Regions from separate parts of the Neobacillus sp. FW104-15D2 genome, predicted to be linked through region 1. Evidence: riboswitches for the same ligand, from Rfam matches in the RefSeq annotation. Region 1 holds a riboswitch; each other region holds the start of a gene.
What was found. A riboswitch is a leader RNA that binds a small molecule or an ion and turns the genes downstream of it on or off. The one in region 1 is predicted to bind cyclic di-AMP.
Positions count from the first base shown of each region.

Region 1 (4,131 bases):
AAAAAAGAATGCTATTAGTTTAATTACACTCCGGTCCAAGACCAAGGTATCTGCAACTGTTAAAAACGATAAGCCTGTTATTCATGTAGCGATTGAGAATGAAGGAAATGTGAGCCAGGCAGATTTGCCGATTAAATTAACTGATCCAGACGTCATCGGGAAAATTGAACAAAAAATGGAAAATTCAATTCAGAAGGAAGTACTGGATACCATTAAATCTGCTCAAAAACAACGCAGTGATATTTTTGGTTTCGGAGATGCCGTTCACCGTACTGACCCGAAGCTATGGAAAAGGATTAGTAAAGATTGGGATAATCAGTTTGCCGAATTAAAAGTGACAGTTAAAGTAGATTCCTATCTCCGCCGGGGTGGGATTCGGACCAATCCGTTTTCGGTGGATATGAAACAATAACCCTACAGAAGGGGGAGCATGGATGGACACCATTAAGATCAATTCGTTCCAATTGTTTGTCCTTGTATTTTTGTTTGAGATGGGCAGTTCTATTGTTGTAGGTATTGCTTCTGGCTTGAAGCAGGATGCGTGGATAGCTGTCCTGCTAGGGATGGCAGGAGGTCTTCTGCTTTTTCTTGTCTATCATCGCCTGTTTAGCTATTACCCGGATTTGCCCCTGACTGGATATGTACAAAAAATTACAGGAAAATTTATTGGAAGCATCCTTGGATTTTTATATATCGTCTATTTTCTTTATTGTGCATCTAGGGTAATGCGTGATATCGGTGAATTATTAACGACAACCATCTATACGAATACCCCGCTTTTTATCCTTAATGCATTGATGGTTCTTACCGTCATTTACGCCATCCATAAAGGCCTTGAAGTTTTGGCCCGGGTAGGAGAGCTTTTATTTATGATGGTTTATTTAATGGCCATTATAGGTTTTTTATTAGTTCTATTTTCAGGACTGCTGCATTTAGAAAATCTTAAACCAATATTGGAAAATGGCATAATGCCGGTAATAAAGAAAACATTGGGCGAAACCATTACCTTCCCTTTTGGTGAAATGATCATCTTTACCATGATTCTTCCCAATTTAAATGAACCAAAAAAAGCAAAATTGGTGTGCCTTTCAGGGATTATTCTGAGCGGAATAAATATAATCATTACAACCATTATCAATATTGCTGCTCTGGGGACAGACCTTATTATTCGTTCTCCTTTCCCTTTGCTAAGCACGATTTCAAAAATTGATCTTATGAATTTTATTGAAAGACTGGATGTATTTTTTATGCTTTACCTGGTTATTGGCGGGTTTTTCAAAATAACTCTCTACTTTTATGCTGCCGTGCTGGGAGCAACTGAATTATTTAAATTTAAGAATACAAGCAAGTTAACTTTTCCAATTGGTTTAATTGTTTTATTTGCCTCACTTACGATCGCTTCAAATTATGCAGAACATATAAAGGAAGGTTTGAAGATAGTCCCTATCTACTTACATTGGCCCTTTCAAATCATCATTCCTATGATGCTGCTCGTTATTGCTTTTTTTAGGAACAGAAAGAAAAAGCAGAAAACAACCAGCGATCAAACTTCGAAATCAGAAATAAGCTCTACAAATCAATGAGCTGGGTATGGAAGTACATTCCATCTAGTTAAGCCGAATTGTTACTGGATTATTCTAGCCTTAAACCTTACAAACTCTAAGAAGTCTTCATGTCAGTAATGAATTTTTGTTAAAAGTTTTCCTTTTTTTAGTCTCATTGTAAGTACTTTTTATTAAGCTCTGTAAGCAAGGGCTTTTCCTTTCCACATATTCATTTACAAATGAAAATTACAGGAGTAATATGTAAATCAGTTTCATAGTTCTAATTCGCTTAATCCTTATGGAGCGGGGGACCCGAGATTGTGGTTTCCACTTGGGGTGAATCCTTAAATAGGAAGGGCTACTCTTATGGCCCGAACCCGACAGCTAACCTCGTAAGCGTAACAGGAGTGGAAGGTGAAAACTGGTGAGACGAGGAAACTTTAGTCCGCTGGGCAGCTTACTATGCCTGGAGGGCTTTTTTTATTACAAAAATAATAAAACTTGTCTCTGATTTGATTTCTAAAAAAAGGGAATTATACAAAAGAAAAATTTATGGGGGCGGAATTAATTGTTAAATGTACTAAAGAGGTTTTTGATAGGAAGACCCCTAAAATCTCATGAATTAGGGGAACAAAAATTAAATAAGGTAAAGGCATTGGCAATTCTTTCATCTGACGCCCTTTCGTCAGTGGCTTACGGGCCCGAGCAAATTCTTCTTGTCCTCGTTTCGATAAGTGCTATCGCCTTTTGGTATTCGCTGCCTATAGCGATAGGGGTTTTATTTCTATTAATAGCCTTGATCCTATCATACCGGCAAATTATCTATGCCTATCCGCATGGCGGAGGAGCCTATGTTGTTTCTAAAGAGAACCTTGGTGAAAATCCCGGATTAATAGCAGGCGGTTCATTGTTGGTTGATTATATTTTAACCGTGGCTGTAAGTGTATCAGCTGGTACGGATGCGATTACTTCGGCTTTTCCATCATTACATCCATACAACGTCTTGATTGCTATTATATTAGTCATATTTATTACCATCTTAAATCTTAGAGGGATAACTGAATCGGCGTCTGTTTTAGCTTATCCCGTTTATTTATTCGTTCTGGCCCTTGTTATTTTAATCATTGTTGGTATTTATCACATTGTTACGGGAGCCGTACCAGCAGAAGCACATTCACCAATTGGAACGCCTGTTGCTGGTATCACTTTATTTTTATTACTTAGAGCCTTTGCATCTGGCTGTTCTGCTTTGACAGGTGTAGAAGCCATTTCGAACGCGATTCCTAACTTTAAGGATCCGGCACCCAAAAATGCAGCCAAAACCTTGATAGCAATGGGATTCATTCTTGCTGTACTGTTTACAGGTATCGTATATTTAGCGTATTATTACGGCATTGTCCCACATGAAAAAGAAACGGTTGTTTCCCAAATAACAGCTAAGACATTTGGCCGTAATTATATGTATTACTTTATCCAGGCTACAACCGCTATGATCCTGGTTCTGGCAGCCAACACTGGTTATTCGGCTTTTCCTTTGCTGGCCGTTAATTTGGCAAAAGATAAATATATCGCCAGGATGTTTACTATAAGAGGCGATCGGCTGGGTTATTCCAATGGAATCATCTTCCTCGCTGTTATGGCCATCATTTTGATCATTGTATTTAAAGGCCGGACAGAACGATTGATTCCTCTTTATGCGGTAGGAGTGTTTATTCCATTTACTCTTTCTCAGACTGGAATGCTGGTAAAATGGATCCGGGAAAAACCGCAGGGATGGATAGTAAAATTAATCACCAACTTTGTTGGGGCCTTGATCAGTTTTGTGGTCATGATGATCTTTTTTATTACCAAGTTCGGGCAGGTATGGTCCGTCCTGATTTTTCTTCCATTAATCGTGCTGCTATTTCACGCAATCAAAAAACATTATAATGCCGTCGGAGAACAGCTAAGCTTAAGCAACAATGAGCCAATCCCTTCGATTGAAGGAAATGTCATGATTGTCCCGGTTGCGGGTATGACTCATGTGGTTGAAAACTCATTAGTTTACGCGAAGTCGCTGGGAACGGTCCAATTAATTGCTGTTTATGTAGCCTTTGACCGTGAAAGTGAAGCGGAATTTGAAAAGAAGTGGAAAAAGTGGCAGCCCGATGTTCGATTGGTCACATTGCATTCACACTATAGGAGTATCATTCATCCGCTGACGAAATTTATAGATACTGTGGAACATAAAGCAGCGGAATACAATCACCGTGTTACTGTTTTAATTCCGCAGTTTATTCCGAAGAAAAGCTGGCATAATATTCTCCATAATCAATCCAGTCTTTTAATAAGGGCCTTTTTGCTCTACCGCAGAAATGTTATTGTAACGACAGTACCATACCATTTGAAAAAATAAAGCATGTACCCTGGCCAATCAGAATTTCTGGTTGGTCTTTTGAAAACTTATGAAACAAGTTATTTTAAAAAAGTGTCATAAAAATGGTATTATAGTGTAGTAAATTTAATGAATAACCGAGGGATTCTATGGCAAAACAACACAAAAAATCAAAGTACTTCGCGAAAGTATCATTGGCTATCATGGCCGTTG
Region 1 is NZ_JBYTCJ010000044.1:23,953-28,083, forward strand. Features, by position in the region: gene AC3WR0_RS23780 (Ger(x)C family spore germination protein) at 1-412, shown strand, start outside; gene AC3WR0_RS23785 (GerAB/ArcD/ProY family transporter) at 435-1,583, shown strand; cyclic di-AMP (ydaO/yuaA leader) riboswitch at 1,821-1,959, shown strand; gene AC3WR0_RS23790 (APC family permease) at 2,113-3,939, shown strand; gene AC3WR0_RS23795 (DUF445 domain-containing protein) at 4,068-4,131, shown strand, end outside.

Region 2 (4,131 bases), on a different contig from region 1:
TGGATTAATGGTTATATGGTTATATTGAAACTCAAGTCCTGCTAGAAGCTTATTTTTGACACGATCAAGATAAAGCTTAGCTATCAACGGGGTTCTTACCCATTCTTTTGTGATATTTTCAGAAATGTGAACCTGGCCCAATCTTTTTAATCCAAGAACCACTTTTTCCAGAAAAAAATGCAGCTTCTCTTTCGGTATAGGGATTGTATTGGTTCCAGATGTTGCCAGCATTTGGACAAGTTCCCAAAGCCTTTCAAAGTCCTCTTTTTCAAGCTTTTTAATTTTCCCATCGAATAAAACAGACAGATAGGAATCAAAAATGACCAACCGCTGCAGTCCTTTTATCCTTAAATGGTAATTGTTTTCGATGCTTTGTGTAATTTCGAATTCCAATGGAGGCATTTCATCCGTTAAGGGGATTCCTTGGAAGGTCTGTCCCTCATACTCCATCTTGGTGTTTTGTGCCTTAATCAGCAACGGGAGAAGCCGATCCCATGAGGAGGAAGGTATGAGCAGCATCTGATTGTTTTCTTGAAAAGGAGTGGTAATTCCATAAGCATTTTGGTCACGAAGCACCTGGATAAGCTGATGAATAACAGCATCTGTTTCTTTTTCGAAACAATGAAGAGTTGGTTCATATGTAAATGTACCAACATGTTTGTAAGGACTGCCTTCGGTGATGTGATTCAAAAACATTCGAATATCCTTTACAACAGTAGATCCAAGAACAATTTCCAGGCCGAAAAGATATCGTTCACTGCCTATAGAAATAGGCTTACATATAAAAGACGCATTAATTACCTCTCTTTTTTCGAAATGAGGCAAATACCCACTTGTTTTAATGGCACGATTAGAGAAAAGGTTAATTATTCCTTCTGTTAAATCTTTTTTATTTTGCTTTTCTTCAGTTGGGGCAGTTCCTTTACGCTGATGTTCCAGAATAGCAAGTAATACTCCCGCAATGTGCTGGCAGTCCTTCTTAAAGGAGGCTAACTTAGGACAGTCACAGGAAGTATGAAGGGTACCATTCTCATCAGTATGTACTGTCACGTGGAAATCTTCATCACCGTTGACAATTGCCCTGCAGTAATTTGATTCATATTCTGAAAAAAGGATTTTATTAGTACGGTTAAAATATTCTCCACGTTTAAAGGAGACAGAGCCGCACTTTTCTATAATTAGTTTTTGATTGAGTTTAGTGTTCAAAAGCTTTGTCCCTTCCTTTAGAGCTGTTATACTTTTTCCTACTGAATAATCCCGATTGTAACATAATTCCGCGGTTTTAATATAAAATGAAAATCACAATAGATTGAAGGTAAAATCCAAAAAAGGCCTTATACCTGACAGATATGGTATACGGCCTGCTTATTATTTTTTCACATTTGGTTGGATTTGCAGCCTGTATGGTCCGGGGATGGGTGGTATTAATTGTCCTACGACTGATTATTTGGTTTTGCTAATCTAATTAGAAGGCATTATGACTTAATTGTCAGGGCTTAATTCAAAACCAATAGAACGAATATACATAGGATCCGCAAGAAAAGTTTCATAAGGTGTAATAAATGGCCCATGCTGCTAAAAAGGTTAGGATACTTATAAATGGCCCATGCTGCCAAAAGGGTTAGGATACTTTTAGTGTTTTTCTTTTTGTAATTAAAGAGGAATTATCTAGTTTGACACTAAATTCAAGAGAGTAATCTTTCTCTCTTTCCAGTTCCTCAGGAATGGTTAAAATAAAGCTGATAGATTCTTTTTTATGAGGATGACAAGGCTGTGAACATAATACAGACATGCTGTTTAATGCATCATGAACAGACTTCTTTTCACCCAGCAAGTCAATATCAATACGGCTGATTTTGTTTTTGATCAATCCGCCTTCGAATTCAATTGATCCATTAATAACACCACCAGCAGTATACTCTGGTTTATCAAGTTTAATATCAATTTTTGGCTGACCGATTAAACGTTTTAAATAATTTGCCAACATTTTGATCACCTTTTGCTTCTGGATTCATTTGTGCTGTATACAGGTGAATCATAGTAAGGGTTATTTTTTGATTCACGAACAATTTAGAGGAATTATCATCTACATATTAATTTTAAATGCAAAATAAAAAGACCTTCTTTCATGTATCCACTTCTTAAAAAAGAAACCGAAAACATGGTGGTCTTATGGACCTCCCTCGCTTAGCCTGCGAAGTTAGCTGTCGGGTAGGATGGCGAAAGAGAAATTCACCCCTTCTGAAAAAAACAGAATTAACCCCAAGTAACATTGGTTCCTCCGCTTCTGAAAAATATCAGGATTAAGCCATTATTTATATACTTGTCTATTTTATTCAGTGGTTCGACAAATGTAAACTGCCAATATAGTACAATTACATGTCAAAAAAGGTTCATTGCGGGGATTTTTCTGTGAATCTCTCAGGTTATCTTACTTTCTCTCACTTTTATTATAAATTTTGACAAAGAAAACAAAAAAGCCATTTTCGTCTAGAAAAATGGCTCGGATATGTACTACTTATTATTGACTCATCTCTACAAAATCTCCTTCGTCAAATTTTGACGATAAAGAATTGATTTGTTTTTCCACTTTAAAATATTTTACTTTTTCTATGTTAATAGTGACAAATTCGGAACCTAATTTCTTTGTGTATTTATCTCGTAGCGGGAAGGAAATCCAAGTCTTATTTTGTTCAATGATCCTTTTCGAAATTTCTTCTGCATTTTCTCCTTTAATTGGTATGGAAATGGAACTGTCCTCATTATAAAAAAACCGTAAGATAAATTTGTTTTCCATTCAAACCCCTCCTTGTCCATGTATGTATATTTTCTTCCTTTTTAAATATTCAGAGTCTTGGATGAAAAAGTTTTGAAATTTTTGTTTACACGATAAATAAATTAGATTAACATCTAATTAGATTAACGTTAAATTACTTAATTTAATGTAAGGAGGGCTAGAATGTATCAAACCATAAAGCATGAAAAATCATACCGAAGGTTATTTCTAGCTGGAGTGGTTAATGGAATTGGTGACCGTTTCAGTCAGGTAGCGTTATTGACGCTTATTTTGGAAATTACAGGCTCTGGTCTAGCAGTTGGGCTTACAATGGCGTTAAGAATGATCCCTTTTCTCCTATTTGGGCCTTTTAGCAGCAGATTCGCCAAAAAATGGACCAGGAAGAGACTTTTGATTACTACCGACCTGGTACGTGCTTTCATTGCCATATCTTTTCTTTTTATTAATAGTGCAGCTGACATGTGGATTGTCTATGCAGGCACTTTTCTTCTTTCAGCAGGAGAAGCTCTGTATGCTCCGGCAAGGAAAGCTGGAATTCCCAGCATCGTACTAAAGAAATCAATAAAAGATGTTAACGCATGGGAGCAGGTTTCTCTCGGAATCATTTTAATTGTGGGGGCTTTTACTGGAGGGATCGTTTCTTTTCTCCTAGGCCCGAAGGCGGCATTTTTTATTAACATTCTATCTTTTGCCGCTGCTGCATATTTTATTTCCGGTATACCAAGCCTTGAGAATAGAACGGTTCAAATGCAATCAAAGGAAACAGTGTCTGCAGCAAGCTTTGCAAAGCTTGCCATGGCTTCTGTCTTTTTGCTTATGCTCATGACCTTTGATCTGTTAAATCCTTTAATAAATGGGATTGAAAATGTTTTGCTAAGTGTTTACGCGGTGAAGGTTTTCCATATGGGCGGACTTGGAGTTGGGATTTTTTATAGCGTTCTGGGAACAGGACTTTTAATGAGTCCGCTGGTTTCAGGACTCATTAAAAAGAACTTTCTCCCTATTGCTTTTATATGCTTATTAATGGAAGGAGTTGTCCTTACAGGGATTAGCCAGGTTCATTCCTTTGTACTTGCAGCCCTTTTATTTGGAATTCTAACGCTCTTTAGCGGAGTTGGAAATACTTTAATGGATACGGCTGTTATGCAGACCATACCTGCAAAATACCATGGAACTTACTTTGCCTTTTCTGCAACCATCTCCAATTCTTGCTTAGGCTTTTCTATGTTTTTATCAGGATTGGTTCTTGAAGGAACTTCGCCGCGAACCCTTGGCTTAGTGGGAGGATTACTTTATATTTTGCTGGGTGCAATTTACTTCTTATGGTCAGCAAA
Region 2 is NZ_JBYTCJ010000039.1:1,161-5,291, reverse strand. Features, by position in the region: gene AC3WR0_RS22820 (DEAD/DEAH box helicase) at 1-1,206, opposite strand, end outside; gene AC3WR0_RS22815 (sporulation protein) at 1,622-1,987, opposite strand; cyclic di-AMP (ydaO/yuaA leader) riboswitch at 2,174-2,320, opposite strand; gene AC3WR0_RS22810 (hypothetical protein) at 2,522-2,797, opposite strand; gene AC3WR0_RS22805 (MFS transporter) at 2,960-4,131, shown strand, end outside.
Region 2: linked by a shared signal. The riboswitch ahead of AC3WR0_RS22815 (sporulation protein) and the one ahead of AC3WR0_RS23790 (APC family permease) in region 1 are both predicted to bind cyclic di-AMP.

Region 3 (4,131 bases), on a different contig from region 1:
GGACAATAGCAGCAATTTTACTTGTTTTATGGGTATTGGGTCTTGTTTTCCACATTGCTGGAGGACTAATACATTTTCTATTGGTTGCCGCAGTGGTAGTTTTCATCTTCAATTTCATTAGAGGCAAGGCATCACGATAGATTGTAATTAAAAGATTTAACTCAAAAAAGTCTTCACAAAAAAGGCCTTCCGCGCTTAGCGGAAAGCCTTTTTCTATTCTCCCTTTGAATGAATCTCCCTGAACATACCTATATAATTTTGTGTTTCCCCTGCTTCATTTTTGATGGCGGTGATGGTCAAGTTTTCCTTATAAGATTCACCATTTTTGCGTTTATTCCAAATTTCACCTTCCCAAATACCGTTTTGCTGAAGACTTTCCCACATATTTTTATAAAAATCATTGCCGTGTTCACCTGATTGAAGGACACTTGGAGTTTTTCCTATTACATCCTTATGTGAAAAACCAGTAATTTTAGAAAAAGACGAATTAACCTTTTGGATTATTCCCTCTGAGTCAGTTACGAGAATTCCTTCAAATGAATGATCAATAATTTTTTCAGCAAGTTTTAGCTTATCCTGATAGAACATCCAAAAAACCAATAGTAAACTAGCAAGGGAAAACTCAGATAAAGTCATAAATCCAATAGCGTAATGACCTGTTAGATTAAAGAAAAGAGTAAGGACTAAAGGAGGGAAGAAGCCGCCTATTCCGCCGCTGGCACTTACTATTCCATTAACCACACCTGCCTGTTTTGAAAAGTATACCGGCACTATTCTAAAAATTGCTCCGTTCCCAATTCCTGCGCAAAAGGCAACAAGGAGGCATCCAAAAGAATATATAGGTAAAGAAGGTGTAAAGGATAAAAGGAAACCAGAGAAGGTTAATCCAGCAAAAACCGGAATTAATATAAATAATGAATTGATTTTGTCACCTAGCCACCCACCAACAGGCCTAAATATAGTAGCAATGGCAATAAATCCGGCTGTCCTAATCCCAGCATCGATTTTGTTTAAGTCAAATTGATTAATTAAAAAGGAGGGAAGATAGATAGTAAATGCAACAAAGGAACCAAAGGTTATAAAATAAAACAGACAAAGGAACCATAATCTTGAGTTTTTTCTTACTTCAATGAATTGATCATAAAATGGTACACTTACTCTTTTTTCTTTGCGATCACCAATCAAGAAGGTCAAAAGGATAAAAATAGCTATTCCAGCAAAGAAAATGGCTGTAGTCCTTCTCCAGCCAAGGGAGGCTGCAAGGATAGGTACTATGAAGGCTGTGATAGCCGTCCCTATATTTCCTGCTCCGTAGATACCATTAATTAATCCATGTTTTTCTTTCGGGTAGTATTTAGGAAGCGAGGTAACTCCTACTGAAAAAAGAGCCCCGCCTACTCCTAAAAGAACCCCGCCGATAAGCAGTGTAAAGAGGGATGTGGCAAAATAAATTATAGTAATAGGAATAAGAAGGATAACAAAACTCCAAAGAAATAAGACCCTTGCTCCATATTTATTTGTCAAGTAACCAAAAGGTATTCTGAGCAAGGAACCTAACAGGACTGGCAACGCTATGACCCAAGCTTGTTGGGTTAGTGAAAGAGGGATATCTTCCTTAATAAAAGGCATTAGGGAAGAAAGCAGTACCCAAACCATAAAGCCAGCAATCAGGCTTGCCGTTTGCAAAAAAAGCTGTTTTTTTTCGATTGTCATTTCATTCCCCTTGGAGGTCAAATTCTTTGTCCTTAAAAAGCCTAATCATTTTAAACCGGTAGTATATTTCGAATTAAAAATACCACATGTTGAGAAAGGAAGAAAAGCCTATTTTAAAAATAATATTTTGTGGTTCTAAATATTCAAAAATAAAATCCTGACAGCTGTTAGCTTGTTTGTTAATATTGATAGTAGTATATTTTTCCTTGCATAATAATTTCGCTGAATCTTCGTAAGCGGGGGCAGCATTGCGTGGGAATCCACTTGGGGTGGGTCCCTTTCGAGAATAATGCATCTCTTAAGCATTTTTTTCAAAAGGGGAGGGAATTTTTAGTCCGGAATCCGACAGCTAACTCCGTTAGAGGCCTAGGAAAACGCTATTAAAAAGGCTGTTAACACCCAAGGTATACCCAGGTGTTTTTTGTTTTATAGGAATACATTCGGGGAGAAAGCAAAAAATACAATTACAGAACTGGAGTGAAAATGGTTGGGAGCACAAGAAAGTATTTCACTTATTATTTTTCTAGTTACATACGGATTTATTATTTCTGAAAAAATACATAGGACCATTATATCAATGATTGGCGCAATCCTTATGGTAGCACTCGGTGTACTTGACCAGGAAAGTGCCTTGCATCACATTGATTTTAATACAATTGGATTATTAATCGGAATGATGGTAATTGTAGGGATTACTTCTCAAACAGGTGTTTTTGAATTTATTGCTGTTTGGTCAGCACAAAAGGTAAAAGGAAATCCTGTCAGGATACTAGTGGCATTAAGTATATTCACAGCGATAGCTTCAGCATTCCTTGATAACGTGACAACTGTTCTGCTTGTTGTTCCTGTTACGTTAAGCATAACTGTTCAGCTTAAAGTGAATCCAATGCCATATCTAATTTCGGAAATATTTGCCTCAAATATTGGCGGCACCGCCACTATGATTGGTGACCCTCCCAATATTATGATCGGAAGTGCTGTTAAAAAGCTGACTTTCTTGTCTTTTATCAACAACCTTACGCCTGTCATTATCATTATAATGATTGTAACTCTATTTATTCTTACGCTCATATATAGAAAGCAATTAAAAACAACACCGCAATTAATAGACAGTTTGTTGGAAAAAGATCCTTTTGCAGAAATTCTAAACAAAGCACTTTTAAGAAAATGCCTTCTTGTTATTGTTCTTACAATAGGCGGGTTCTTTCTTCATCAATTAATAGGCATTGAAACAGCTACAATTGCTTTAGCAGGCGCATTTCTGCTTCTGTTGATTACTGGTGATAAGTATTTGGAAAAGGCACTTGAAAAAGTGGAATGGACAACCCTCTTCTTTTTTATTGGACTGTTTGTGATTGTCGGTGGCCTTGTTGAAACGGGATTAATAGCATCGGTTGCCAGAAAAGCAATGACTTGGACTGGAGGAGAACTGAAATCCACAACCATATTAATTCTCTGGATGAGTGCCATTGTCTCTTCCTTCGTAGATAATATCCCTTTTGTGGCCACCATGATCCCCATGATTAAAGAGATGGGGAATTTGGGTATTAACAATTTAGATCCGCTTTGGTGGAGTCTGTCTCTCGGTGCCTGTCTTGGAGGGAACGGGACATTGATTGGAGCTTCTGCCAACCTGGTGGTTGCGGGGCTTGCAGCAAAAGAAGGGCAGAAGATTTCCTTTGTTAAATTTCTTTTTATTGGTTTTCCATTAATGCTGGTTTCAGTTTTCATTTCTATGATTTATGTCTATCTCAGATATTTGCTGTAAAAAAATTATGATAGGGAAGTATGTTTATGCAGAGAAAAAAGTATTATCTTGATCCGCCGAAAATATTAGTTCTTGGATTCGCAGGAATCATTTTACTAGGAACTTTATTTTTAACTTTTCCAGTCTCGACAGTTGATGGAAAAGGGCTTCATTTTTTAAATGCCCTTTTCACTGCTACTTCAGCTACCTGTGTAACAGGTCTAGTTGTAGTTGACACTGGTACAACGTTTACTCATTTTGGACAAATAGTTATCCTTTCTCTCATTCAAATTGGCGGATTGGGATTTATGACATTTGCTACGTTGTTTGCCTTTCTTCTAGGAAAAAGAATTTCATTAAAAGAGAGGATCCTCCTCCAGGAATCCTTAAATAATCTTTCAATGGAAGGGATTGTACGTCTGGTAAGAAGAATTTTAATTTTTACTGCTGTAATAGAAGCAGCGGGGGCCCTTTTACTTTCGATTCGATTTTCTTTTGATATGCCAATTGGCAAAGCTATTTACTTTGGGATTTTTCATTCCATTTCTATGTTTAATAATGCTGGATTTGATGTTATGGGGAATTTCACCAGCCTCACCGCCTATGTAGAAGACCCGGTTGTTACACTAACGGTTTCCTCTCTCATTATACTTGGTGGCATAGGGTTCATT
Region 3 is NZ_JBYTCJ010000016.1:76,817-80,947, reverse strand. Features, by position in the region: gene AC3WR0_RS14025 (lmo0937 family membrane protein) at 1-140, shown strand, start outside; gene AC3WR0_RS14020 (MFS transporter) at 214-1,713, opposite strand; cyclic di-AMP (ydaO/yuaA leader) riboswitch at 1,924-2,092, shown strand; gene AC3WR0_RS14015 (ArsB/NhaD family transporter) at 2,201-3,481, shown strand; gene AC3WR0_RS14010 (TrkH family potassium uptake protein) at 3,508-4,131, shown strand, end outside.
Region 3: linked by a shared signal. The riboswitch ahead of AC3WR0_RS14015 (ArsB/NhaD family transporter) and the one ahead of AC3WR0_RS23790 (APC family permease) in region 1 are both predicted to bind cyclic di-AMP.